Regions from separate parts of the Affinundibacterium danionis genome, predicted to be linked through region 1. Evidence: predicted binding sites of a transcription regulator. Region 1 holds the regulator's gene; the other holds the start of a gene.
What was found. The regulator HrcA, encoded in region 1, represses chaperone genes, less so after heat shock. The targets are predictions, from matches to a motif close to TTAGCACTCNNNNNNNNNGAGTGCTAA.
Positions count from the first base shown of each region.

Region 1 (14,844 bases):
TGCCTTGTAGTTGATCGTGCCAGAGTGTGGGCGTGTTGCCATACATATTGCGAACTAGGTCTTGCCATCGGTCGCTACGCAATTCGGTTTCGATTTCTTGTGCTAGTTGCAACGTTTTTGTTTTGTCCCAACTGGCGAAAACACCGGCGTGAACTAGCAGGTGATTTTCCATTTCTAATGCCATGGGACGATGGCGTATCCAGTGTAGTAATTCTTCTCTATCGTCTGCTTCGAGAATGTCACTCAGAGTATCGCTGCGGTGTAGTGAACGTGCGCCGCAGGCGACTGCTAGTAGATGTAAATCATGGTTGCCCAATACCGATTCTGCGCGCGTGCCTAGACTTTTTATCAGACGTAAAGTGGCTAATGAATTTGGGCCGCGATTGATTAAATCACCAGCGAACAATAAGCGGGCTTGCGGATCGATGTGGTCGATCTTGGCGATCAATTCGACTAACTGATCGTAACAGCCTTGTACGTCGCCGATGACAATAGTCGTCGTGGACATTAGTGATCTGCGCCAATACGTTTTGCTTCACTGCGGCTGATTAAAGCAGCTTGTTTTTCCTGTTCACGCATGCTGGCGGTAATCATGGTTGGCCAACCGATTAAATGTTGCTCGCTGATTTCGGCCAATGCGCGTAGCCCATCGGGCGATTCGTTTAAGCAGCGAATGTAATTAAAAGTTTGACCGCCAGCCGTTAAGAAAGCTTGTCGCACTTCCATCGCGATTTCTTCTAAAGTTTCTAAACAGTCTGCCAAAAATCCTGGGCACACCACATCGATACGTTTGACACCTTGTTTCGCCAAAGCTTGTACCGTTGGCTCTGTGTAAGGTTGCAACCATTCGGCGCGACCTAGGCGTGATTGAAAAGTGACGATGTAGTCTTCTTTGCTTAAGCCTAATTGCTCAGCCAACAGACGCGCAGTTTTATAACATTCACAGTGATAGGGGTCACCGCGCAGTAAAAATGCTTTGGGTAAGCCATGAAAACTCATGACGAGTTTTTCTGGTTTTCCATTTGTTTCCCAGGATTTTAAAATGGAATTTTTGAGAGCTTGTATGTAGGCCGGATGGTCGTGATAATTTTTGATGAAACGTAATTCTGGTAAGTTGCGAACTTGTTGGTAGTGCTGAGTTATCGCATCAAAATTAGACGCGGTAGTCGTCGCAGAATATTGGGGGTAGGCGGGCAAAATTAAAATACGCTCATAGCCGTCAATTTTTAATTTTGATAAAACGTCTGGAATCGACGGTGCGCCATAACGCATAGCAAATGCCACATGAATATCATGACCGCGTTCCCCCAAGTAACCTTGGAGTAGCAAAGCTTGTTTGCGGGTATGGACTAATAATGGCGATCCATCATTGGTCCAAATCGAGGCATATTTTTCGGCAGATTTTTTTGAGCGAAAAGGCAAGATGATGAGATTTAAAATCAGCCACCAGATGGCGCGTGGAATTTCTACGACGCGTTGATCCCATAAGAATTGTTTTAGATAGCGTCTAACGGCACTTGTAGTCGGCGCATCAGGTGTGCCCAGGTTAATTAGAACGACCGCTGTTTTGGATAATTTGCCATGCGAATAATCGGGTTCTTTTAAGAAAGCCATTTTTGTTTTTCCTTACTTTTATATTTCTATTAGGTGAGCGCACTGTCTCTAGCATTGCGGCTTTATAAAGCGAGCAGCTCTCTCGCGTGTTTGCGCGTGGTTGCGGTGATCTCTAGGCCGCCTAACATGCGAGCAATTTCTTCTACACGTTGTTTATTATCTAGTGCTGCGATTTGGGAATAAGTCTTGCCAGCGTCTTGCGTTTTGCTGACTTCAAAATGTTGGTTACCCTGACTCGCCACTTGCGGCAAATGCGTAACGCATAAGACTTGTCGATCTTGTCCTAAGCGCTTTAGTAGGCGTCCTACGACTTCAGCCACAGCGCCACCGATACCGCTATCGACTTCATCGAAGATCAAGGTCGGTGTCGCTGTTGCGCAGGAAGTGATGACTGAAATTGCTAAAGATATCCTTGCTAATTCACCACCCGACGCTACCTTAGCGAGAGGGCGCAGTTGAACCCCTGCATGCCCCGCGACCATAAATTCTATTTGCTCTAACCCAGTCGCGCTTGGTTCGCAAGCGCTTAATTCAATCGCGAATCGTCCGCCCGACATGCTCAGGTCTTGCATCGCTGTGGTGACGGCATTGCCCAAATCGTGCGCGACTTGCTGACGTTTTACGCTAAGTTTTTTTGCTACTTTTAAATAGTTTTGTTGCGCTTGCTCTTCTTGTTTTTTTAGCGACTCAATATCGGAGGCACCGGATAATTGTTGTAGCTGTGTATTCAATAGTTGTAACTCGTCGATCAAATTATCTGGCTCAACGTGGAAGCGGCGTGCAGTGCTATGCAGGCTTTCCACGCGCGCTTCGACTTCCCGTAAGCGAGCAGGATCAAGCTCTATGCGTCCGAGATAGTCATTTAATGCATACGAACATTCTTGCAAATTAATTCGCGCCGAATCCAGTGATTCAATGACTGGCTTCAATTTACTATCAAATTCTTCGAGTTTGCTGATTCTTTGCAATAGCCCGGAGACTTGCGACAGTAATGGATGTTCAGATTCTGAAATCAGATCCGCTGCTTCTTGTGCAGCTTCTAATAAACTGGCGGCGTGGGCCAGGCGACTATGCTCTTGATTGATTGCATCCCATTCGCCTTTTTTTAGCTTTAACTTATCTAACTCACCGACTTGCCACTCCAGGCGCTGACGTTCTTGCAAAATGTTTTTTGCGTTTTGTTCAAATTCTTCACGTTGTTTTGCGAGATTGCGCCAATGTTTGTACAGGCGGCCAACTTCGGCAGTATCTGCCTGTAAACCACCTTGCATATCGAGCAGATGACGTTGCGCTTCACTCTTTAACAATGACTGATGAGCATGTTGTCCGTGGATGTCGACTAAGAACTCACCCAATTCGCGTAGTTGTGTGGCGTTTGCGGTAATACCATTGATGTAGGCTTTCGAGCGACCTGCATTGTCGACCACACGTCGTATGATGAGTTGTCCATCTTCGTTAGCAAAATCTTTGTCGGTCAGCCAAGTCATGGTTTCTGCATTGCAGGAGAATTCAGCCGAGATATCCGCTTTTTGCGCGCCTTCTCTGACCATGCTGGCATCACCACGACCACCCAAAGTTAAGGCTAGGGCATCAATCAATATCGATTTACCCGCGCCAGTCTCACCCGTGAAGACGGTAAAGCCAGCAGAGAATTCTAGTTCTATCGTATCGACGATAACAAAATCACGAATAGCAAGCGTGCGCAGCATAGGTTCTAATTTAAAAGTGGAGGACAATGAATAATCAGTAATTAATAATGAGGGCGGCGTGCAATGCAAACAAGAGGCTTTTATTTTACCTTAGCGCGCTCAATCGAGTGCTGAAAACTACTGTATTAATTCACAGCTCTTTGCGGGTCAAGGGGGCAAGAATTAATTAAGCGCGCCTTCTACGGAAGGGTATTCATTCCAGTGTAATTTTTCACGTAAGGTGTGGTAATAGTTCCAGCCTTCTGGATGTAGAAAAGTAATGTGGTGCGTGGAACGGCTGATGATGATTTTATCTTTGTGATTTAAGTTAGCAAATGATTGCATATCAAAATTCACGCTAGCATCACGACCCGCCACGATTTCTACGCTGATGACGCTCGTTTCTGGAAGCACAATCGGGCGATTCGACAAAGCATGCGGTGCGATCGGCACCATGGCGATACCGCCTAGGCTAGGATGAAGAATGGGGCCACCGGCCGATAAGGCATACGCAGTCGAGCCAGTCGGTGTTGAAACGATCAATCCATCAGAGCGTTGGTTGTACATAAAATGTTCGTCCACTTCGACCCGTAATTCGATCATGCCGGAGCCTGCGCCGCGCGAGAGGACGATGTCATTGAACGCGACACCGCTAAATATCTGCTCACCCTCGCGCACTACGATTGCCTCTAACATGCAGCGTTGTTCTTCTACATGCTTACCATCCAAAATTTGGGCGACTGCGAGTATCATTTGGTCGCGTGGAATATCGGTAATAAAACCGAGTCGGCCTTGATTAATGCCAATTAAGGGAACGTCATATGGTGCAAGTTGTCGCGCAATGCCTAACATAGTGCCATCACCGCCCAAGACGATGGCGACATCCGCATTGCGTCCGATATCAGCGACCGACATGGCAGGAAATTCGTTGAGCGCTAAATTTTGGGCAGAATCTGTGTCAAACAATACTGAATGTCCAGCTTCAGCCAAAAAATGCGCTAATTCATTTAACGACTCTCCCATGCCCAATGCATTGTATTTACCAATCAAGGCGACGGTTTTGCTGGTCGTTGTCATAGAGAAGCTGCCGAGTTTTCGAGAAGGCTTTAGATTACACTATTCTTTGCGAATTGAATAAGCCCGTATTGCTAAAGCATAGGCTAAAGCGTCTGCTTTGTTGTAGATGCCGGTGTTTTTTAAGAATTCCGTCAAAGCTTGGCGCTGTTGTTTGAGTTCGTTATGTCTTTTTCTAAGCCGATTCTTTCTACGTCACATTCGTCATTTCTACCGCGTGACATCTTGTAAGTCCAAAAAGTAGTAGAACTCAGAATTTTTCTTATACCCCAAAGATTCGTATAAAGCTTGCCCTTTGATATTGTCATGGGCTGTTTCTAGGAACAGGCCCTTCGCGTGAGTGTCGATGGCAAATTGACGAGCTCTATTCATTAGTAGACGCGCTACGCCAGTGCGCCTGCTCGCTTCGGTAACAAACAAGTCGTTTAATATCTATAGTCGTTTTGCTGAGACGGACGAGAAACTAGGATAAAGCTGAACGAAACCTAAACACTGCTTGTTTTCATTTATCGCAAAAAAGAGGATGGACTCTTGTTTTTCCAATCGCTCTCTAAGAAAAGTTTTGGCTAGCGGCAGATCACTGGGCTGTTGATAAAACATACGATAGGCATCGAATAAGGGGGCAATGAGGTCAATGTCACTGATACTGGCTTGTCGTACGGTGCTTGGCATGGTCGTTTATCTTGTGGTGATTGTGCTTTGTTGAGTGCGGTTTTTAGTGAGCACACGTTGAACGTGATGCTGTGCTTTAAATCATTGGTTGAACATTATAAATCGGTATTTGCTTGCTTGAGGACACGCAGGTTTGCTCCAGCGTGATTTAAGATTTACGTATAATTCATTTTTCACTTTAGTTAACTTTATGACTCAATTTGTGATTGCAGGTGCGGGTATTGCTGGTTTGGCTTCTGCTATTTGGCTGACGCGCCAAGGACATCAGGTTAGCGTTTATGAGCAAGTCCCTGATCCTACGCCGGTGGGTGCAGGTTTACTATTGCAGCCTAGCGGGCAGGCGATGTTGCACAAAATGGGATTACTGGAGGCGGTTCGAGAAAAAGCCGCTGTAGTGCATAGTTTGGAAGGTTATACCGGGAATTGGAAAACCTTAGATCTGCATTACCAGTTCGGACAAGCCGATTGGCATGGTTTAGGCATACATAGAGCCAATTTGCATCAGATCTTGTGGCAATGTGCGCAAAGCTTAGGCGTCGCCATTCATTTGGGAAATGGAATTAAAGAATTTAGCCAAACTTCACATGGTGTAAAAATCGAACATCAACAGGGTACAGTGCAAGCGGACGGGCTGATCATAGCCAATGGCACTCGTTCCTCATTACGCGATCAATTGGATATTTCACAAACGCACCAACCTTATCCTTGGGGCGCTTTTTGGGCGGTTTTGGATAGCGCAGATTGGCCATTTCCTCATACCTTGATGCAGCGTTATCGCGGTGCGAACCATATGCTGGGAGTGCTACCGACAGGGATTAATCCTGCCAGCGGTAAGATTTGCTATTCTCTCTTTTGGAGTTTGCCCAAAACCTCATTTGCTGATTTTCGAGAAGCGGGTATGCCGCAATTAATTGCTAGTATCCGTACGATTTGGCCGGAAGTCGCGGAATGGCTAGCGCTTGCACCCGAGACGGCGATTGCGATTGCCGAATATGCGGACATTCGTCTGTCCAGATATCATCAGCAGAATGTGGTGGTACTGGGAGATGCTGCACATGCGATGAGTCCGCAGTTGGGACAGGGCGCGAATATGGCTTTGATTGATGCGATGGTATTGGCGGACTGCGTTGCGCAGGGTGTTGCTCAATGCGTGGCACCGAGTGAACCAGAAAAGATAGAACGATACAATCACAATACTCAAGGTGCACCAGATAAATCCTCTTTAGCGTCAGCGTTTGCTAGTTACTCGCAAAGACGTCGTAAGCATATAGCGTATTACCAGATGGCGAGTCGCATCATGACACCCTTGTATCAATCTCATTATCCGCTTGGGTGGCTGCGTGATATAGGAACTGTCGCTGGACGGCATTTACCTATGATGTATCGACAGTATCTATTGACGCTTTGTGGTGCCAAGCAAGGTATTTTCGATACAAAGGCCGCGATTGCAGATTTGTAAAACAATCAAAAAGTACAAAACAAATGAAAATTAAAGCGCTGATCTTTGATCTGGATGACACTTTATGGCCTGTAGCTCCTGTAATAAGTCAGGCTGAAGCAAGCCTACACGCATGGATGTCAACACAGGTGCCGTCAGTCGTGGCGCAGTATTCAATCGATGCCTTGCGTGAGCGCAGACAGGCACTAATTCCCACGAATCCACGTTTTAGCTATGATTTGTGGGCGCTGCGGCATACTTTGCTACAGCAAGTATTTAGTGAGCACGGAGTGGATGGCAGTTTGGCTGATGAAGCTATGCAAATTTTCTCCGAGGCGCGCAATCGGGTAAATTTTTTTGACGATGTAATGCCAGCGCTCGATGCGTTGAAACAACGTTATATATTAGGTTCTATTTCTAATGGTTTTGCCGATATTACCGCGATAGGATTGAGCCAGTATTTTTCCGTATCTGTGGCGGCGCATCAATTTGGTTGTGCAAAACCAGACCCTAAAATTTTTCTTGCTGTGATTGACTACTTGAAACTTAGTCCCGGTGAGCTCATGTATATTGGTGATGATTTACGTTTGGATGTGCAAGGGGCGCAGCAAGTGGGTATGTCCGCAACTTGGCTTAATCGACGTGGAATCACACTTGAAAATACTGGGCTTAATGTAAAGCCTGATTTAATTGTAAAAGATTTACAAGAGTTGTTGCGAGAGCTCAAATGAATTAAATAAGACTGATGGATTCGTGCAAAAACGATGTGTTTTCGCCTTAGTTAGCCTAAAATAAACCTATGCAACTCGATAATCGCGCTCAAACTTTATTAAAAGCACTGGTAGAACGTTATATTGCCGACGGCCAGCCGGTAGGCTCACGTGAGCTTTCAAAGATTTCTGGCTTGGAGCTATCGCCCGCAACCATACGCAATGTGATGTCTGATCTTGAGGACATGGGTTTTGTCGCAAGTCCACATACGTCTTCTGGACGTATTCCAACCCCGCGCGGATACCGTATCTTTGTCGATCAATTATTAACGGTACAAGATATTGATGAGTCCGTATTAGAAACCGCACTAGGTACGAAATTGCAGTCGTCCATTATCACTGGAATTACTGGATCGCCACAAAAAATTATTTCGAATGCGGCTCAAGTGCTGTCCTCCTTGACGCAATTTGCCGGTGTCGTTATGACTGCCAAGCAGGAGTCTATTTTTAAACAAGTTGAATTCCTGCGTTTATCAGAAAAACGTATTTTATTAGTTATCGTCGCCCCTAATGATGAGGTACATAATCGACTTTTGCTAACCGATGTGGACTACACGCCAGCGCAATTGGTACAGGCTGCTAATTATTTAAATCAACATTTTTCTGGACAGAGTTTTGATCAAGCCCGTCTAAGCATTAATCATGAGCTGCGTGCCTTGCAAGGCGATATGAATCGTTTGATGCAAACGGCGTTGGAAGCAGGCAGTCAAGCTATGGCGGATGACGCAGATGATATGGTGATCTCTGGAGAGCGTAATTTATTAAACGTCAGTGATTTGTCGTCCAATATGAGCTCTTTGCGCAGGCTGTTCGATTTGTTTGAACAAAAGAGTGGTTTAATGCAGCTATTGGATGTGTCTGGCAATGCGTCTGGGGTCAGAATTTTTATTGGTGGTGAATCACAACTAGTGCCGATGGAAGAGATGAGTGTGGTAACCGCGCCATATGAGGTTAATGGACGGGTAGTGGGTACTTTGGGGGTGATTGGTCCGACTCGTATGGCTTATGAGCGGGTAATTCCTATAGTTGATATCACTGCTAAGTTATTATCAAATGCTTTGAATCATTAAACTTTAAGCCTAAGTCTGAATTTAACTCCGAACCTAAGCCAGTTCGACTGTGATTCGATATAAAATCAGAGCAATTTCTTCAAAACTTAAATTTTAAAAAAACTAATCGACGTAATTAAAATGGCAGACAATAAAGACATCTCAGTATTGATTGTTGATGACAACGATATGACACGCGAAACTTTACGTGTGATTTTGCGTCACGATGGTTATAACGTGGTGGGTGAAGCGATGGATGGTGACGGTGCATTGGAAATGGCAACCCGCCTGCATCCTGACATTATCCTGTTAGATGTCGTGATGCCCAAGGTCAGTGGGATCGAGGCGTTGAAGAGTATCAGGATGGTGATGCAAGATGTGCAGGTGCTAATGGTGACTGCAAACAAAGATCAGGAAACCGTGACTGAAGTCGTAAAGAGCGGCATCAGTGGCTACATTATTAAACCATTTAATGCTAAAAAAGTGCTTGATACAGTACAAGTCGTTGCCTTGAAAGTGCGAGCGTCTCGCAGCGGCAAAGCGGTTTAAAATTTCAGTGCATGACCTGTAAAGTAAAAAAGCAAGCTGATTTGGCTTGCTTTTTTGTTGTGTGTTTTAGAGCTTATTATTTTTTATTTTCACAATTGATTTTTGTGCAGTTTCCATAGAGCGCTAGAGAGTGTTCCGCGATCGCAAAACCCCGCTCTTCCGCTACTGCATGCTGGCGCTTTTCAATCTGTTCATCAAAAAATTCTTCGACTCGTCCGCAATCTAAGCAGACTAAATGATCGTGATGCGAACCTTCATTTAATTCGAAAATCGCTTTGCCAGACTCAAAATGATTGCGGTGCAATAAGCCCGCTTGTTCGAATTGGGTCAATACACGATAGACCGTCGCCAAGCCTACATCCATATTTTCAGTCAAGAGTATCTTGTAAACATCCTCGGCCGTTAAGTGGCGCACTGAGCTGTTTTGGAAGATTTCTAGGATTTTGAGACGTGGCAAAGTGGCTTTCAGTCCGCTGGCTTTCAGGTCGGGCGTGTTATTTGTCATGTTTTCAGTCAAAAGAAGGCTAAGTGCTTTATGATATAGGGTTTTAGGGCTAGGTAGAAATTTCTGATATCTTATCTGAAGTTTTACCAGTTCGACATTCTTGCTTGAAAATTTGAGGTAGTTTATGCCATTGAACGTATTTAAGAAATCCCAGCGCAAGTTAGCAGTATTTGGTGCAGTCTCCCTTTTTGCCTTGCTCACTGGCTGTGCTAGCCAAAAGGCGGTGGTGGCAGAAGCGGATGCGAATGCTACAAAAGGTACGCAAATTGTAAAGCCAACTGGTTTCGATAAATTATTTGGTTTCATCTCCCCTTATCGAATTTCTGTACAGCAAGGCAACTTTGTTTCGCAAGAAATGGTGTCTCAATTAAAAGAAGGCATGACTCGCGAACAAGTGCGTTTCTTGCTCGGTACGGCACTGTTGACTGATATGTTTCACGAAGACCGTTGGGATTATCCTTTCCGTATGTTGAAACCGAATGGCGAAGTGATTTCTAGTCGTCTAGCGATTTTCTTCAAATCCAATACCGTAGAGCGTTTTGAAGGCGGCAATTTGCCGACCGAGAAAGAGTATTTGGCGCATATCACTAATTCTGCTATCGCGTCTCGTATTGAGACTATGCCAACTTCTGAAACACCTAAGAAAAAATAAGCCGAGTTAATTATGTTTGGAATGAAAATCGCTGTGGCCGGAGCTTCCGGCCGCATGGGTAAGATGTTGATTGAAACCATCGCAGCAGCTGATGACGCGAGCTTGGTTGGTGCTTTGGATACGCCGCAATCTGCTTTATTAGGCACCGATGCGGGTTTGTCTTTGGGTAAGACGACAGGTGTGTTGATTGAATCAGAATTCGCTAAAGGCTTGGCAGATGCTGAATTTTTGATCGACTTTACCCGCCCAGAAGGTACTTTAGAGCACCTTAAATATTGCGCCGAACACGGTATCAAAATGATTATCGGCACCACTGGTTTTGATGATGCAGGTAAGGCCGCTATCGCAGAAGCCGCCAAAAAAACGGCGATTGTTTTTGCACCTAACATGAGTGTTGGTGTGAACGTTACCTTGAAATTATTGGAAATGGCCGCCAAGAGCTTTTCTCACGGCTACGATATCGAAATTGTGGAAGCGCATCACCGCCACAAGGTTGATGCGCCATCTGGCACTGCGCTCAAAATGGGTGAAGTAATTGCCGACACGCTGGGTCGTGATCTAAAAGAAGTTGGCGTATTTTCGCGCGAGGGTGTAACCGGTGAACGTGATCCATCGTCGATAGGCTTCGCGACCATACGCGGCGGCGATATCGTTGGCGATCACACAGTCTTGTTTGCAGGTATCGGTGAGCGTGTAGAAATTACCCACAAGTCGTCGAGTCGCGTCACTTATGCCCATGGCAGTTTGCGTGCCGCACGTTTTCTCGCTGATAAGACAGTCGGTTTGTATGATATGTATGATGTCTTAGGGCTGAACTAGGTTTGGCGACGTTTAGAAAAAAACGCTGGAAGAACTTATCATGCCTATTACTATCACCCAATACTTGATGCAACTCGATACGCTGGGACGCGCGGTTGCCTTGCTTTTGATTCTAATGTCCCTCGTCAGTTGGTTCACGATTTTTTCTAAAGCTTGGTCATTTTGGCGCATACGTCGTGGTACTTCTGCCTTGCATTTCTTCTGGCAGGCACCCACTATGCAAGACGCCGTGAACTCTTTAGCGGTATCTGACGTCGAGAATATCTATACACCTTTAGCTAAGCAAGGCCTTGCTGCGTCCGATCCTCAAGTTCGTGCTAGGTCCATGATGGCCAATACAGATGCGGCTGACGTTATGACGCGTGTTTTGCGCGAAGAGCTCACGAGCGTTACTGTGCGTTTAGAATCTGGTTTAACCTTATTGGCATCAATCGGTGCGACCGCACCTTTCGTTGGCTTATTGGGTACGGTTTGGGGTATTTATCACGCGTTGACGGCAGTCTCTGGCTCATCGGCGATTCAAATTGATTTGGTGGCGGGGCCGGTGGGTGAGGCCTTGGTGATGACGGGGCTTGGTTTGATGGTGGCGATTCCTGCGGTACTTGCTTATAACGCCTTCAATCGTATCAATCGCATTACCTTTGCTGAATTAGATGGTTTTGCCTTTGATTTGCATGCTTATTTCACTAAGCTCAGTTGAGCACGACTAAGTCAATATGGGATTCGGTCAATTCAAAAGTTTGGGTGGTAATTCAGGCAAGCCGATGACGGCCATGTCGGATATTAATGTCACGCCCATGGTTGATGTCATGTTGGTATTGCTCGTGATTTTTATTATTGCGGCACCCTTGTTGAATCACGCCGTGCGGCTTGAATTGCCATCAGCCCAGGCACAAGCGGTTCCTCAAAGCGTCGAAACCGTGACGCTATCCTTTGATGCACAAGGTGGATTATTTTGGGATGCTGAGTTACTGCAATTAGATGAAGTGGAAAAACGTTTGACGTTGGTCGCTAAGCAAAAAACTCCACCAGAAATTTTATTGCGTGCGGATAAAGCGACCCGCTATGAATTAATCGCCAAAGTAATGGCTGCAGCGCAGAATAATGGATTGAATAAAATAAGTTTTGCAACCGAAGCAAAATCGAACACTCAGCCCGCAAAAACATCCCCGAAGAATACTGCAAAAGCTGCGAAAAACTAAGTAAAAGCGCGCTTTTTCTAAGCGGATTCCCTCATGTCTTCGCGCTTTAGCCTTATAATCTAAGGTTAATGTAGCCTTCACTTTTTACCAATTTTACTTATTTCTTCAATCGAATTGTCATGCAAGAAAAATATAGCCCAGCAGAAGTCGAATTAGCCGCCCAACAGCATTGGACCCAAACAAACGCGTTTAAAACGGTAGAGAACGATCCGCGTTTCCCCAAAGGGAAGTACTACGCTTGCTCGATGCTGCCATATCCATCTGGCAAGCTACACATGGGTCACGTACGTAACTACACGATTAACGACATGCTGGCGCGCCAATTACGTATGAAGGGCTATAACGTCTTGATGCCTATGGGTTGGGATGCGTTCGGTTTGCCAGCGGAAAATGCGGCGATTGCTTACAAAAAATCGCCAGCAGAATGGACTTACGCCAATATCGAAGACATGAAATCGCAAATGCAGCCATTGGGCTTGGCATTTGATTGGTCACGAGAAGTCGCGACCTGCGATCCAGATTACTACCGTTGGAACCAATGGTTGTTTTTGAAGATGTTGGAAAAAGGCATTGCTTACAAAAAAACCCAAGTGGTGAATTGGGACCCGATCGATCAGACTGTATTGGCGAACGAGCAGGTGATTGATGGTCGCGGCTGGCGTTCTGGTGCGATTGTTGAAAAGCGTGAGATTCCAGGTTACTACTTCGGTATTACGCAATACGCTGAAGAGCTGTTGTCCAGTATTGATCAACTCGATGGCTGGCCTGATCAAGTTCGCACCATGCAACGCAACTGGATTGGCAAGAGCGAAGGTGTGCGTTTCGCGTTCAGCCACGAAATTAAAGATGAAACTGGCGCTTTGGTACAAGACGGCAAGATGTACGTTTTCACCACACGTCCTGACACCATCATGGGTGTGACTTTCTGTGCCGTTGCCGCAGAGCATCCCATCGCTACTGTCGCTGCGAAGAATAATGCGAAGCTAGCGGCATTCATCGAAGAATGCAAAGCGGGTGGCACCACAGAAGCGGAAATGGCGACCAAAGAAAAAGAAGGTTTGCCAACAGGTTTATTTGTGACGCATCCATTGACTGGCGAGCAGGTGGAAGTCTGGGTGGGTAACTACGTCTTGATGAGCTATGGCGATGGCGCTGTGATGGGCGTTCCTGCGCATGATGAACGTGATTTCGCGTTCGCGAATAAGTATAAAATTGAGATTAAACCAGTCTATCGTAGCGTTGTAATTAAAGATAAAAACAGAGGCGAAGGACAATCGGTCGAAGATGCAACTGTCGAATTTGACTCGAATGTTTGGCATGACTGGTATGGTGATAAATATGATCTCTCTTTGTCCACAATTAACAGTGGAAAATACAATGATCTTACATTCAAGGAAGCATTCGATGCAGTTGCTGCTGATCTAGCTGAGAAAGGCGTAGGCGAGAAGAAAACCACATGGCGTTTGCGTGATTGGGGCATTTCTCGTCAGCGTTATTGGGGTACACCGATTCCTATCATTCATTGCGATGACTGTGGTGATGTGCCAGTGCCTTACGAAGATTTGCCAGTGGTGTTGCCGACCGAATGTATTCCAGATGGTTCAGGTAATCCATTAAAAACGCATGCAGCTTTCTTGAACGTGCCATGTCCGAAGTGCGGCAAACCTGCGCATCGTGAAACCGACACCATGGATACCTTCGTCGATTCCAGTTGGTACTTCATGCGTTATACCTGCCCTGATGCGACAACGATGGTCGATGAGCGTAACGATTACTGGATGGCGATGGATCAGTACATCGGCGGTGTCGAACACGCGGTCTTGCATTTGTTGTATGCGCGTTTCTGGACGAAAGCCATGCGTGATATGGGCTTGGTGGAAATTGACGAACCATTCAAGAACTTGTTCACGCAAGGTATGTTGTTGAATGAGTCTTACTACCGTGAAGATGCAAGCGGCAAAAAAGTATGGTTCTACCCGAACGAAGTGGAAGTGCAGCATGATGACAAAGGTCGTCCAATTTCCGCTAGTTTGAAGAGCGATGGACAGCCTGTGCAAATGGGTGGCATTGAGAAAATGTCCAAGTCCAAAAACAATGTGGTTGAGCCAAAAGATATTATCAGTCAATTTGGTGCAGATACGGCGCGTTTGTTCACCATGTTCGCAGGCCCACCAGATCAAAGTGCCGCATGGAGCAGCAGCGGTGTGGAAGGCGCATCACGTTATCTCCGTCGTCTGTGGGCGACGGCGTTGAAATTCTCTGCAACGATTGCCGCTGGCGCAACCCCTGCTGCGAACTACGCAGCAGATGTCAAGGCTTTGCGTTTTGAAGTACACAGCACCTTAAAACAGATCGATGGCGATTATGATCGTTTGCAGTACAACACGGTGGTTTCTGGTGCGATGAAATTGTTGAATACAATTGAATCGTTCAAATCAGAAGCAGAAGGTTCAGCCGCCGCAATGCGTGAAGCCTTTGGCATTTTGTTGCGCGCTTTGTATCCTGTTTGTCCGCATATTACGCATGCTTTGTGGAATGAGCTTGGCTATGCGAAAGACCTCGGCAGCATCATCGATGCACCGTGGCCACAAGTCGATGCTGCGGCATTGGTGCAAGATGAAATCGAATTGATGGTGCAAGTGAATGGCAAATTGCGCGGTAGTATCAAGGTCGCGAAAGATGCTGACAAAGCGACGATAGAAGCGGCAGCTGTAGCGAATGAAAGTGCGGCGCGTTTTATCGAAGGTGCACCGAAGAAGATTATTGTTGTGCCGGGTAAGTTGGTGAATATTGTTGTTTGAGTTTGCATAGT
Region 1 is NZ_JBHLXJ010000005.1:28,644-43,487, forward strand. Features, by position in the region: gene ACFFJH_RS05295 (symmetrical bis(5'-nucleosyl)-tetraphosphatase) at 1-508, opposite strand, end outside; gene hemH (ferrochelatase) at 508-1,614, opposite strand; gene recN (DNA repair protein RecN) at 1,677-3,323, opposite strand; gene ACFFJH_RS05310 (NAD kinase) at 3,486-4,379, opposite strand; gene ACFFJH_RS05315 (GNAT family N-acetyltransferase) at 4,587-4,796, opposite strand; gene ACFFJH_RS05320 (FAD-dependent oxidoreductase) at 5,239-6,507, shown strand; gene ACFFJH_RS05325 (HAD family hydrolase) at 6,531-7,217, shown strand; gene hrcA (heat-inducible transcriptional repressor HrcA) at 7,286-8,326, shown strand; gene ACFFJH_RS05335 (response regulator) at 8,447-8,854, shown strand; gene fur (ferric iron uptake transcriptional regulator) at 8,931-9,359, opposite strand; gene ACFFJH_RS05345 (outer membrane protein assembly factor BamE) at 9,484-10,011, shown strand; gene dapB (4-hydroxy-tetrahydrodipicolinate reductase) at 10,024-10,830, shown strand; gene ACFFJH_RS05355 (MotA/TolQ/ExbB proton channel family protein) at 10,871-11,530, shown strand; gene ACFFJH_RS05360 (ExbD/TolR family protein) at 11,547-12,032, shown strand; gene leuS (leucine--tRNA ligase) at 12,152-14,833, shown strand.

Region 2 (14,844 bases), on a different contig from region 1:
TAATTTGATGATGCGTTTCCCTAAGGATGCTGATCCGAATAAAGTTAAAAAAGATATTGGGAAATTGCTCAAGGCCTCAGCCATCGGTTAATTGACTAGTTCTCTTTTTTATCTGTTTGCGCTGCGTTAGTTGCGCTTATCTGGACTTTTTATGTTTATCCAAATCGCTATTTATGGACTATTGATCGCCTTATTTCCCTTGGCGATTGTTTGGGCTTCCAAGGACAGTAATAAATACCGCAAGTTAATTGCGGTGACTTTGTTTCTTACCTTTGATTTGATTATATTTGGCGCGTTTACACGCTTGACTGATTCTGGCTTGGGTTGCCCTGATTGGCCGGGTTGCTACGGTCAAGCAAATCCTTTTCAGGCGCATAACGAGATTAAGGCTGCGGAAGCCTTGATGCCGACCGGGCCGGTAACGGTCATGAAGGCTTGGATAGAAATGATACATCGCTATTTGGCGACCTGTGTTGGCGTCTTGATTACCGCTCAGATGATCATTGCATGGTGGCGTCGTTCTAGCTTGCGTCATTCTCCTTGGTTGGCGACTACCTTGTTTGTCTTAGTGCTGATACAAGGTGCATTTGGCAAATGGACGGTCACTATGAAGTTGCAGCCGATTATTGTGACCATTCATTTATTGCTGGCCTTGACTCTGTTGTCGCTGTTGGTTTGGGCTTGGATGCGAGAATCCCCACCTTTGGTGGTGTCGGTTCAAGCATGGCTACGACGATTGCTACCAATTGTGTTCTTGGTGCTGTTGGCGCAAATTGCTTTAGGCGGCTGGGTTAGCACCAATTATGCGGCATTGGCCTGTCATGATTATCCGTCTTGCAATGGTGAAGTAATACCTGACTTGGATTTTGAGCACGCCTATGTTTTGTGGCGAGAATTGGGTAAAACCGCCAGTGGTGATTACTTGCCGCACTCGGCCTTAGTCACCATACAATGGGTACATCGTAGTTTCGCTTGGATCGTTTTCCTGAGTTTAGGCTTGACAGCATTTCTATGTCGAAAGCATGAGGTTTTGAGGGCGAATAGTAATGCGATTATTGCGGTACTTTTAATGCAATTCTTAAGCGGTGTCGCGACGGTCTATTTTTCTTGGCCCTTAGCGATTGCTGTTTTGCATAATGCGGGTGCTGCCTTACTTGTGCTGTTGCTGAGCATGTTAAACTATCGAGCTCGCGCCAGCACTTAAGCTAGGCATGATTTGAATTCCTAATTGCCATTTCCCCAAAAGCACCACATTTACATGACTAAACCCAGCACTTTGAGTAATCGTTTTTTTCAATACCTCGCTCTGACGAAGCCTAGGGTGACGCAGCTCGCTGTGTTTTGTGCGGTGATTGGCATGTTTTTGGCAACGCCCACTTTGCCAGATTGGAAAATACTCGTCGCCGCAACGATAGGTATTTGGCTACTCGCGGGAGCTGCTTTTGCTGTCAACTGTTTGGTAGAGCGGGAAATTGATGCACGTATGGCGCGCACAGCACGTCGTCCTAGCGCACAAGGCGAATTGAGCACCCAGCAGATTTTGATTTTTTCGGCGTTGATAGGTGGTGCCGGTATGTGGGTGCTCTATGCGCTCGTAAATCCTTTAACAATGTGGCTAACTTTCGTGACCTTTGTTGGCTATGCCGTGATTTATACGATAATTTTGAAGCCTGCAACGCCGCAGAATATCGTGATTGGTGGCTTGTCCGGTGCTATGCCACCAGCACTTGGTTGGGCTGCGGTGGCCAATGAAGTGCCTATGCAGGCATGGTTGCTGGTGTTGATTATTTTTGTCTGGACCCCGCCCCATTTTTGGGCCTTAGCTATGTATCGTCGTGATGATTATGCAAAGTCGGGTTTGCCTATGCTTCCTATCACTCATGGTTTGGAATTCACTCGTTTTCATATTTGGCTCTATACCATCGTTTTATTCGCAACTACCTTGTTACCTTACGCTGTCAAGATGAGCGGCCTAATTTATTTGGTCAGCGCGGTTCTTTTAGGCTTGGGTTTCTTATGGTATGCGTGGCGTATTTATCGCCACTATGACGATGTGTTGGCGCGTAAAACTTTTACCTTTTCTATCGTCTATTTATCTTTGTTGTTCGTTGCGCTCTTAGTCGATCACTACATAAAGCTGTGATATGAAAACTTCTTCTTTAGCTTCACGTTTGCGCTCACCTTTGTCCTCATCTTTGAGTCGTCGCGGATTATTAATTCTGTCTTTGGTGGCGGCATTTAGCCTAGCCGCATGCAATAAGACTGAAACCGCAGAAAAATTTATCAATACCGATTTAACGGGTTTGCCATACGGTAAAGAATTTACCTTGACCGACCAGAATGGTAAAACTCGCACGCTGCAAGACTTCAAAGGCAAAGCGGTCGTTTTGTTCTTTGGTTACACCCAATGTCCAGATGTTTGTCCGACCACGATGTTTGAAATGGCCAAGGTTATGACGCAGTTGGGGCCTTTGGCTGATAGAGTACAAGTGCTCTTTGTCACCGTCGATCCTGAGCGCGATACGCAAGCTTTATTAGCTGCTTATGTTCCTAATTTTGATAAGCGCTTTTTAGGTTTATATGGAGATGCAGCGGCGACCGCTAAAGTGGCTAAGGAGTTTAAGGTGTTTTATCAAAAGAGCGCAGGAACAACACCGGAAAACTACTCCATGGATCACACTGCAGCGAGCTATGTATTTGACCCAGAAGGCCGCATTCGTCTCTACGTTCAATATGGACAAAAGCCAGAAGCCATTGTGCATGATTTAAAGATTTTGCTGAAATAAGTATCCGGTTCAAAATACTCGGAACAAAGAAGTAGCGAAGGATAAAGTAAAAGAAAAAGGCACCCAATCTACATTGAGTGCCTTTTTTAATGCTTACTAACTTTGACAATAGTTGTAAATCTTAAATCTTAAGCATAGCTACTTAAAGAGCTTTTCATTTTTTTCAAAGCAGCGCTTTCGATTTGACGTATGCGTTCTGCTGAAACGCCATATTCATCCGCCAGATCATGTAAAGTCGCGCCAGAGCCATCATCATTTTGTAACCAGCGTGATTCGATAATATGGCGTGAGCGTGGGTCAAGTTTCGCTAATGCGGACTCTAAGCCTTCACTTTGTAAGCGATCATATTGCTGTGCTTCGATAACTTGAGTCGGCTCTTCCGCTTCCGTTTTTAAGTAAGCGATAGGTGCGAATTTCTCATCTTCGTCATCGCTAGAGCCATCCAAAGCGACATCACGACCAGATAAGCGCATTTCCATTTCAATTACGTCTTCGCGCTTAACGTCGAGCTTGCTAGCCAGGCTATCAATTTGTGAAGGTGTCATGGAATCCAGACCTTCTTTGTTTGAACGCAGATTAAAGAATAACTTACGTTGTGCTTTCGTTGTCGCGACTTTCACTAAGCGCCAGTTTTTCAAGATGTATTCATGCATCTCCGCTTTGATCCAATGCATGGCGTAGGACACCAAGCGGACTCCTTGATCAGGGTCGAAGCGTTTGACGGCTTTCATTAAGCCAATATTACCTTCTTGAATCAAATCAGCATGTGGTAAGCCATAACCTAAGTAGCCACGAGCGATGGAGACTACCAGACGCAAGTGCGACATAACTAATTGTTGCGCGGCATTGAGGTCATTATGTAATTTTAATTTTGTCGCGAGGTTAATTTCTTCTTCGTGCGACAACATAGGCAAACGATTGACGGCAGAGATATAGGCATCAATATTGCCCAGCGTGCCAGTGAAACCCAGTGCTAAAGCGGTGCTGTCCGAAGAATGCAAAATGCCTTGTGCTGATGTTTGTGTCATGTTTCCTCCTGATATCAAATCAGATTAATTCCGTAAAGCGGTGCCAAAAATTATTTTCAGGCACTTTCAAGTTCTAATATTAGCACTCAATCGGGATGAGTGCTAATTATCTGTTTATTTAGTCGAATTTCAAGAGGGATGTGTAAAAAATTTAATTTTTTACCGATTATTTGAGATGCTTTTTGATTATCGAAAAGCGCTAATGATCATGTGGTTTAAGAAGCTAAGTATCTGATATCAATGAGGAATTTTCGACAATTGACGTCTGACCGATAAATAAGCGCCGCACAGACCCAAAATCTTACTCATAAGGATTAAACCTAGGCTTGGTAGTAGCCCTAGTGGACTAAGATGAAATTCGGATGCATATAATTTTGCAAATTCAGCGATAGCTTGGTTGAGTGGATGTAAAGATAAGGCGACCAAACCCAATGCCATGCCACCCGCTAGTATGCCAAGCATTGCACCTGTGTAGTAATAGGGTTTATGAATAAAGCTATTAGTCGCGCCTAACATGCGGCTGACACTGATCTCTGCTTGATGTGAGATCACTTGCAAGCGGGTAGCGTTAAACACCACCACGATCACCACAACGGCTAACGTCCCTGCGAGGAATAATAATGCCATCTGCAATACTTGTAATAAAGCTGCTAGACGTTTGACCCACTCAGAGTCAACTTGGACAACATCGACATTATCTAAGCCGCGCAAACTGGCTGTGAGTTGCTCGGCTTTATTGCTATCCGCATTGGCAAGAGACAGTACATAAGCATCGGGTAGTGGATTGCCTCCCAAAGTTGCCAACACTTCCGCGAGGCTATTGGTACCTTCCATGGCGGCTAAGGCTTTATCTTTTGGGACAAATTTTACTTTGGCGCTGACTTTGAGGTCTTTTAGTACATTCCTGATCGGTGCCGCCATCGCTGCGGCATCGGTAGTGGCTAATTCGGGTTTTAAAAATACACTGATCTCGGGCTCGATGGAAAGTTGGGAGGCTACGGGACGTATATTTTCTAAGACGGTCAAACCCGCGATAGGCAACGCGAGCGCAATGGCGACGACCAGTACATTAAACAGAAAATTACCTGGTGCTGCGCGCAAGTGAGTGAGCGCTGCACGCAGGGCGTAGGCATGTTGACGAAACCAGTTAGTCATAATGAGATTTTATCCTTACGAATCTTTTTTAAGCATGTGCCATTGAGGTGAGGGGAGTGGCACCGCTTAGCGCTACAGCAGCCTCGGCAGCCTCAGTTGAAACCGATGGAATTACCGCAGAAGTCCAAGAATCAGTGACTTCGCCTTTGCTTAAATAAATAACCCGATTTGCTTGCTCTAAAAATTGCTCATCGTGACTGGAGATAATGCAAGTCACGCCCGAGCGCTGAAAGGCCTTTAATGCATTGATGACGATCACTGCGTTTTCCCGGTCTAAAAAGGCGGTTGGTTCGTCGGCTAGGATGATCTGTGGGCGATTGACAATGGCACGTGCGATGGCAACACGCTGTTGCTCGCCACCAGATAACGAGAGCGGCGAAGCATCCGCTTTGTCTTGTATATTTAAACGCTCTAATGCTGCGTAGGCTCGGGTTTCCGCATCCGCCATCGATTCGCCCACTACGATCATGGGTAACATCACATTGGCTAATACGCTGCGATCTAGTAACAGACCTTGTCCTTGCAAAATCAGCCCCAGTTTGCGCCGCAGGTAGGGCAGGCTGCCACTTTTCAATTTGCTGATGCTTTGACCATTCATCATGACCATGCCGCTACTTGGTTTTTCCAGACCCGCGATCATTTTGAGTACGGTAGATTTGCCCGCGCCCGAAGGTCCGGCTAAAAAAACCAACTCACCGTCACCAATAGAAAACGAGACATCGCGTAAGGCGTAAATGTCGTTGGTATAGGCTTTCGATACATGTTGAAATTCAATCATTGCGATTTATCTCTCTTTTGACACTGTCATCACTCAGTTATTACTGGGCTAATGCTTAGTTGCTGCTTAGTTACTACTCAATTGAGTAAAGCATCTACAAATTCTTGCGCATTAAAAGCTTGTAAATCTTCAATTTGCTCGCCAACACCGATGAAATACACAGGAATCGGACGAGTTTTAGCAATCGCCGCCAAGACGCCACCTTTGGCGGTGCCGTCTAATTTAGTGATGATCAAACCAGTCAATTGCAATGCATCGTCAAAAGCTTTGACTTGTGCCAAGGCATTTTGTCCGGTATTGCCGTCTATGACCAGCAAGACTTCTTGCGGTGCACCGTCCATGCCTTTGCCAATAACGCGTTTGATTTTCTTGAGTTCTTCCATCAAATGCAATTGAGTTGGTAAGCGTCCTGCGGTATCCACCATGACCACATTGGTACCACGTGCTTTAGCGGAAGCGACGGCGTCAAAGGCGACTGCCGCCGGATCACCAGATTCCTGCGCGATGACGGTAATGTTGTTACGTTCGCCCCAAACCATCAATTGCTCGCGGGCTGCAGCACGGAAAGTATCGCCAGCCGCTAAAACCACCGACTGATTATGTACTTGCATATGTTTAGCCAGTTTGCCGATAGTCGTAGTTTTGCCTGCGCCATTGACGCCAGCAATCATCATGACTAGTGGTTGATGACGACCTAGTTCAAATGGTTTTTGTAAAGGCGTTAACAAGTCGAGTAATAAGCTTTTGAGCGCCGTTTTGACTTGTTCGGCTTCAGTTAATTTTTCTTCTTTGACTTTGCGCTTGAGATGATCCAATAAATGCACGGTGGCTTCGACGCCGGCATCAGAAGTTAATAGAGCGGCTTCTAATTCCTCATACAAATCCTCATCGATTTTGGCACCAACGAACAAAGTCGTTAAATTCGACGAGGTTTTTGCCAAGCCTTGCTTTAAGCGGGCTATCCAAGACAGCTTGGCAGGTGCCGTTTCAGGGACTACCTCGGGTTTTACTTCTTGCGCTGCGGTGACTTGAGGTGACGCATCAACTGCTGCGGTCGTTGGGTTATTGGGTGTCGCGTCGGAAGCTGTTAGTCCGCTCCCCGCATCCTTGACCACTTGGGCGCTCTTGCTGACTTCAGCGTTGGCATCGGTACTGGTATCAGCGCTGCTATTGGTGGAGACTGGCTCGGGTGTTTTTTTTCTGAAAAAGCTAAACATGGATCGGTGTTGGCTCAAAAATAGTAAGTGTTGAGAGGGTTCGTGGCAGTCGCATCTCACTTCAATTGCATTTGACTTGTCAAATATTTACGTCAAATCAGGAAAATTGACCTTGAAGATCAGAGAACGACAGACCTGCTACGAAAAACCTTTAGAATGCTGCCATTCTAACAGAGCACACCGACGATTTTCTGCCGCCGCTATGAATCACAACAAGAATCACACTAATCAAAGTTCGCCTGCAAAGCACCCACCATCCAAGCGGGCTAATCATAGCCAAGCTAGTCACCAAATCCGAATTATTGGCGGCGATTGGAAGCGCACCCCTTTGACGGTCATCAGCGCCGATGGTTTGCGCCCTACGCCTGATCGAGTGCGTGAGACGGTGTTTAATTGGCTCAACCATTTGTTCCATAGTCGGTGGCCGCAAGTTACTTGTCTGGATATGTTTGCGGGTAGTGGTGCCTTGGGTTTTGAAGCCGCCAGTCGTGGTGTGGCTAAAGTCCTCATGTTTGAAGCGTTTACGCCCGCTTTCAAACAATTGGAACAAACTAAGGCTAAGTTAAAAGCAGAACAGATTAGTTTGCAGCGAGGCGATGCTTTACTTTTGGTGAAGCATCTCATTTCTCGTGGTGAGAAATTCGACTTGATATTCCTTGATCCGCCATTCAATTTGGGTTTTTTAGAAAAAATTCTGCCATTTTGTCGAGATTTGTTAGCGCCAGAAGGCGTTTTATATGTCGAGTCGGAACAAGCTTTAAGCTCGCAACAAGATGTTTCTTTGCCAGATTGGTGCGCGGGTTGGCAAATCGTGCGACAAGATAAAGCGGGCAGCGTGTACTTTCATTTGTTGCAACGCAACACCCAGTCCGGTGAAGCCGATTAAAATCTGGGATAATGCGCATCTAAAATTAAATATCAAGTCTTTCTACAGCTTGCAACTGTTGATAAGAACCTGATAAACAATCGCACACTACACACCAAGGAAAAGAAATGGTTACAGCTGTTTATCCAGGCACCTTTGATCCGCTCACGCGCGGCCATGAAGACTTGGTACGTCGTGCTTCGGGCTTGTTTGATACATTGATCGTCGGTGTTGCCGACAGCAAAAATAAAAAGCCTTTTTTCTCGCTCGAAGAACGCTTAAGCATCGCTAATGAAGTTCTTGGACATTATCCTAACGTTCGAGTCGAGAGCTTTTCGGGTTTGCTCAAAGACTTTGTCCGTAAGAACGATGCGCGGGTCATCGTGCGTGGCTTGCGTGCAGTTTCTGATTTTGAATATGAATTCCAGATGGCAGGCATGAATCGTTATTTATTGCCCGATGTTGAAACCATGTTCTTAACGCCATCTGATCAATATCAATTTATTTCCGGCACCATCGTGCGTGAGATTGCCCAATTTGGTGGTGATGTTTCAAAATTTGTGTTTCCTTCTGTCGATGCATGGTTGAAGAAGAAAATCACTGAGCAAAATAAATAGCAAAAACTAAGTAGCAGAAATTAAGCACGAAAAATTAAGCAACAAAGACTAAGTGGCAAAGATTAAATATGGCTCTATTAATTACCGATGATTGCATCAATTGCGATGTATGTGAACCTGAGTGTCCTAATGAAGCGATTTATATGGGGCCGGAGATTTACGAGATTGATCCCAATAAATGCACGGAATGTGTAGGCCATTACGATGAGCCGCAATGCCAGCAAGTCTGCCCAGTTAGCTGCATTCCGTTCAATCCAGCGTGGCGCGAGAGCAAAGAGCAATTGATGGCGAAATATGAAGCGCTGCAAGCTGCTGCTAAAAAATCTTAAAATTTCAAACTTAAAACTCGAAGTTGGGACTTGAACTTGTGACTATCACTGGCAAGAATTAATACAAATTAATCTTCCAGTGATTCGCAAACGCGATTTCGTCCTTGTTCTTTCGCTTCATACAAAGCTCGATCAGCGCGTAGCAATAATGTCTGTGCTGCGTTCTCAATTTCCCCCAGATTATGATCATCCGATAGTGTCGCTATGCCTATCGATAAAGTGACATCGCACAAGCCCGTCATACTCAACATAAAGGTTTTATCGGCGACACTTTTACGTATGCGTTCTGCTACGTGTTTGGCATCAGTGTGATGGGCATTCACCAGTAAGACGATAAATTCTTCACCGCCAAATCGACCCAAAGTATCACTTAGACGAAGTTCTGCTTTGATACGTTTCGCCGTTTCTTTTAAAACTTCATCGCCACCGTGATGGCCGTGTACATCATTGATTTTTTTGAAGTGATCAATGTCCAGATACATGCATGAAATGCCGTAATGCTGGCGGCGCGCACGCGCAATTTCTTCCAGCATACGTTGCTCTACATGGCGCCGATTGCTGACATTGGTTAAGGCATCGGTGAGTCCGATTTGCGTCAGTCGTTCGCTATTGATCACGTTCTCAAGACAGATGGCGATGATAGAGCCAAGTCGCTCGATAAAATCAGTCCCCATATCACTAATGAAGCGTTCCGGCTTGTTGCTACCTAAATTTAAACTGCCTAATAGTTTGCTTTGGCGTATTAATGGGATGATGGCGACGCTGGAAGCTTGTTCGAAACAAGGTGCAAAAAATTTCGCGTGCTGTGAGGCTTGATATCGACCTAGTACGGGTTTTTTCAAAGGCTTTCCATATTGCCGCAAATCAGTTTCGTTTTGGACAAATAGCAGGAAAGGAAACTCGGTATTGTCGATCTTGAGATCAGCCAGCATCTCTTGCAAATTATGCTGAGAGTTGATTAAAGAAAGCGTCACTTGATCGAGTTCACAAATTTCTGCCAGCGTCACAAAAATGTGTTGAATCAGTTCGCGAAAACTTTGTGAACCTATGAGTTGAATATCCAGTGTTTGGTGGCGGGATAAGATTTCCTGATTGTGACGTGCTTCCATCAGCAAATCATTTAATTGTGCCCGTACTGCATCGAGCTCTTGTTGCACAGCATCCCCATGTTGACTGGTCGTGACGGTAAATGACTTATCCATGAAATCTCTCGCGAGCTGTGGTTTGAATAAAAGCTTTTTTGCAACAATGTCATCACTGTATCACAGCCAGCTATTAGCAACAATTGTCAATAATCACCAATCAGTTACTCATCAATGCCGATAAAAATGCCAATGTCAACTCACACTGTCTCTTCTAGCGTGGGTCGCGGAGATTTGTTTTTGTCTGCTTTTACTCGAATGGATTATCTTATGTAAGCACGTGTAAGCACGCAAAAAAAATCCCGGATGACAACCATCATCCGGGATTTTATTGGATTGCTTATTGGACGGTTTAGACGTTAAACAAGAAGTTCAAAACGTCGCCATCTTTCACCACGTATTCCTTACCTTCAGCACGCATCTTGCCCGCTTCTTTTGCACCTGCTTCACCTTTGTGGGCGATGTAGTCGTCGAAAGCAATGGTTTGGGCGCGGATGAAGCCGCGTTCAAAATCAGTATGAATCACACCCGCCGCTTGCGGTGCTGTATCACCGATATGTATGGTCCATGCGCGCACTTCTTTGACGCCGGCGGTGAAGTAAGTTTGCAAGCCTAAGAGTTTAAATGCGGCACGAATTAGGCGATCTAGGCCTGGTTCTTCCATGCCCATATCTGCCAAGAATTCGGTTTTGTCGGCATCATCTAAGTCTGCAATTTCAGATTCGATAGAAGCGCAAATTGCCACGATAGGGGCATTTTGAGACGCAGCGTAAGTCGTTAATTGATCGAGTAAAGGATTGTTGGTGAAGCCGTTATCCGACACGTTGGCGACATACATGGCTGGCTTTGCCGTGATTAAACACATAGGTTTGATCAAGGCCATTTCTTCTTTATCTAAACCCATGGCGCGGATTGGTTTGGCGTCGTTCAAACCAGGCATGATTTTCTCAAGCAAAGTCACTAGTTTCAGCGCATCTTTATCGCCGGAGCGGGCTTTTTTGTTTTCGCGATGGATGGCTTTTTCTACCGAACCCATATCCGCCAAGCACAGCTCAGTTTGAATGACTTCGATGTCGTCTAAAGGACTAACTTTGCCCGCGACGTGGATCACGTTGTCGTCTTCGAAGCAACGTACTACGTTCACAATCGCATCTGTTTCGCGAATGTGCGCTAAGAATTGGTTACCCAAGCCTTCGCCTTTGGACGCGCCAGCAACTAAGCCCGCGATATCGACGAATTCAACGATGGCGTTTTGCACGCGTTCTGGTTTAACGATTTCTGATAATTGCTTTAAACGCGGATCTGGTACTTCGACTACGCCGACATTGGGTTCTATCGTACAGAAAGGATAGTTTTCTGCCGGAATGCCTGCTTTGGTCAAGGCATTGAAAAGTGTAGATTTGCCGACGTTAGGCAGGCCGACGATACCGCATTGAAGACTCATGATGAACTTTACTTAGAAAAAACTGAGAAAAATTGGGAATAAATTGAATTCACTCAGGTGTATCAGACAGAAATAGAACAAGTACAAAATTTCAACGCATGCTTGGAAATTTTGAAATATTCTAAAAATAAGGCGCTATTTTACACCAGCACCTTTCGAAACATGCTATTTGCGCGGTTCGTGGGTGGTAGAGCGAGTAATGTTTGGACTAATGATAAGGCTAATTTCAGCTTGCTGGATGAACATCGTAAGCGATCTTGGTACCCGATAATCGATGCAGGAAAATAGCCAATAAAATGGCGGCGACCGTCAGTCCCAGAACCAATCCTATCCAAAAGCCCGCCGCTTCCATAGGCTGTGCTGGATGCCACGGGAACCAACTGGGCGCCAAGCCCAAAATGCCACCTATGGGTAAGGCAAAACCATAAAACGCCATGATGTGAATTAGCATGGGAATACGCGTAATTTTATAACCGCGCAGGGCGCACGATAGCGTCACTTGTGCCGCGTCAGATAGCTGAAAAATTGCTGCGAGCAAAAGAAGATTAGCCGCTACCGCTTGCACCGCAGGATCCGAGGTGTAGGCGGCTGCCACCTGATGTCGGAACAAAGTCATCAAGGTGGCTGAAAATACAGCGAACACTAAAGACACGCCAACCCCAGTCCAGGAAATAAAGCGTGCCCGAACGACATCGCGCTCCCCCAAAGTTTGACTAACTCGCGTGGTCAAGGCGATACCTAAACTCATGGGTATCATGAAGGCCAGTGAAGAAAAATTGAGCGCAATTTGATTGGCAGATATTGCAACCACACCAAAGCGCGCGACCAATAAACCCACGGCACAAAACGCCGATACTTCCACAAAATAGGTCACGCCTATCGGCAGGCCAATACGCAACATAGACCGAATCTCGCTCCATTTGGGCGCTTCTTTGTGAGTGAATGGAAAGGTTTGCTTGTACGCTTGGGCGCGATGAGTCCACCAAATCATGGCACCCAGCATCAGCCACATTCCTACGCCTGTGGCGATCGCACAGCCGGTTGATCCTAATTGCGGGAAGCCCCATTTGCCATAGATGAATAGCCAATTGACTACGATATTGAATGCTAAGCCGAGTAAGGCAATGACCATTACAGGCTTGGTGTGATTCAGGCTAGTCGTGTAACTATACAAAGCGCGATACATAGCGAACGCTGGCATACCGATACTGATCACGCGTACAAACTCGGTCGCTTTAGCTTGGACGAAGGGCTCTAATTGTAAATAGTCGAACACGCCCGTAGACAGATTAAGGACAAGGCAGGCAACAAGGCCAACACCCAAACCCATCCACATCGCCTGGCGCATGATGTGGGGAATTTTGTTAAATGCCGAGGCGCCCACTTCATGCGCTACCACCGCATTGACCGAAATCATGACGCCCATGACGGTTACCAAAATAATCGACCAGAGTGAAGCGCCTAAGGCAACGGCTGCTAAATCTTGAGCGCTAAGATGGCCGGTCATTGCCACATCAGCAACAGACATGCCTACAGTTGCTAACTGACCAATCAAGACTGGCCATGCGATTTGCCAAAGTTGGGCAACTTCGGTGCGGATTTGGGTTTTCATTGATGAGGAGAGCGGGCTTTTAGATTGACAGGTATCTTACCTGAAGTGCCAAAAATGGTGGTTGTTGTGGTTTTTTAAATTTTGCTAAATCCGCTTGACAAAGGGGATGGTTGATCTTAAAGTGATATCACTTTGATTTCTATTTACCTGTTGCCGTTAAGGTAAATTCATGCAGTTTTTTTATGGAGAATTTGATGAGTACAGAAAATCAAGGAATAACAAAAAAAGTTATTCAAGAGCGTCAATTGCAATCCTTAGATGGTTATTTCATGTTGTTGTGCGGCGTGGCTTTGCACATAGCGGGGATTGTTTTGTTGCTTACCGGAACCGAGCCACATTTGTTGACCATAGCCCTTAAGCTTTTGTTAAATGTGATAGGCACGATGATTTTTGCGGGTCTGTATATGTTGCAACCGAACGAGGCTGCATTGCTTTCTTTGTTTGGTCAATATAGAGGGACGGATCGCAGTGAAGGTTTGCGTTGGGCAAACTTTTTGTACACCAAACGCAAAGTCAGTTTGCGCGCACGCACTTTGAATACACCGCCTTTAAAAGTAAATGATAAACGAGGCAATCCCGTAGAAATCGGCGCTGCCATCGTGTGGCGGGTGAAAGAGACGGCATTAGCGATTTATAACGTCGATGATTTTGAGCGTTTTGTGCAGGTGCAGGCCGAGGCGGCCTTACGCCATCTCGCATCTCAGTACGCTTATGACGATGCTGAAGACTTGGCTGAAGGCGAGACAACTTTGCGTTCTGGAATGGATGTCGTGGCCGATGCGATGCGTCAAGAATTACACAATCGCTTTGTGGCGGCTGGTATTGACGTTGAAGATGCCAAATTGACGCATCTGGCTTACGCGCAAGAAATCGCGCAAGTGATGTTACGTCGTCAGCAGGCTGAAGCCATTATCAGCGCACGTAAAAAAATTGTGCATGGCGCGGTGAGTATGGTCGAGGAAGCTTTGCAAGGTTTGTCAGAAAGAAAAATTGTCGAGTTGGACGATGAGCGCAAAGCCGCAATGGTCAGTAATTTGCTAGTGGTCTTGTGTTCGGACAAAGAGACTCAACCCGTGATCAATACAGGCACTCTGTATAATTGAGTATATGGGAGATCTGAGATGGATAGTATCTTGCCAGTGATTTTGATTATTATTGTCGCGATGTTGGCGCCACGGAATAGGACTTGCGCAAAACAGACGCTGGCGTCGTTGTGTTCGCCTCGTCGTACATTTGTACTGTCTTCGGCTCCACGCCTAGCCAGCGCAATTTTGCGTAAGTCCTAAAATAGACAAAAAATAGCTCAAAAAAAAGTAAAGCCACGCGCTGGTGTTTGTTGAAGGCCAAAGCCAGCGCGCATCACCGTAAAAATTAGGAAAGTGAAATCTGTGACTGAAATTACACAAACCAAATATCAAACACGCCAATGGGTAACTCTGATGTGGGTGTTTTTACCCTTGCTAACTTTATGTGTCGGCTTGTTTGATGGCCGACAACTGCCTTTTGCTTTGCTGCTGAAAAGCTTGTTCTTGATCGCGGTAATTAATTTGGTGGTGTTAAGCATCTTCGGTCACTTGACGATCAAGTTGGATGAGCACAGCTTGCAGTGGCAATTTGGTATTTTTCCTTGGCCAAAATGGCAGTTAGATTTGTCCGAGATAAAGCAGGTCGAGGTTTGCCAAACGCAATGGTTTGAAGGTAAAGGCATACGTTTTACGCGTGAAGGTATGTTGTATAACGCGGCTGGTAACGGTGCTGTGCGTATCACAAAAGCCGATGGCAAAAAAATCCGCATTGGCTCGGCAGAACCTGAAGTCTTATGCGCTCGATTGTCGGTTTTGTTGTTGAATCAAGCTTCGACTCAAGCTTCG
Region 2 is NZ_JBHLXJ010000009.1:29,088-43,931, forward strand. Features, by position in the region: gene ACFFJH_RS08425 (SCO family protein) at 1-91, shown strand, start outside; gene ACFFJH_RS08430 (COX15/CtaA family protein) at 152-1,204, shown strand; gene cyoE (heme o synthase) at 1,259-2,143, shown strand; gene ACFFJH_RS08440 (SCO family protein) at 2,145-2,786, shown strand; gene rpoH (RNA polymerase sigma factor RpoH) at 2,915-3,814, opposite strand; gene ACFFJH_RS08450 (cell division protein FtsX) at 4,052-4,969, opposite strand; gene ACFFJH_RS08455 (cell division ATP-binding protein FtsE) at 4,998-5,747, opposite strand; gene ftsY (signal recognition particle-docking protein FtsY) at 5,825-6,964, opposite strand; gene rsmD (16S rRNA (guanine(966)-N(2))-methyltransferase RsmD) at 7,167-7,850, shown strand; gene coaD (pantetheine-phosphate adenylyltransferase) at 7,958-8,446, shown strand; gene ACFFJH_RS08475 (YfhL family 4Fe-4S dicluster ferredoxin) at 8,515-8,775, shown strand; gene ACFFJH_RS08480 (GGDEF domain-containing protein) at 8,844-9,977, opposite strand; gene ychF (redox-regulated ATPase YchF) at 10,270-11,361, opposite strand; gene ACFFJH_RS08490 (MATE family efflux transporter) at 11,588-12,973, opposite strand; gene ACFFJH_RS08495 (SPFH domain-containing protein) at 13,168-14,076, shown strand; gene ACFFJH_RS08500 (hypothetical protein) at 14,095-14,259, shown strand; gene ACFFJH_RS08505 (hypothetical protein) at 14,362-14,844, shown strand, end outside.
Region 2: rpoH (RNA polymerase sigma factor RpoH) is a predicted target of HrcA. The motif match lies at 3,894-3,920, and genes of this name have one in related genera.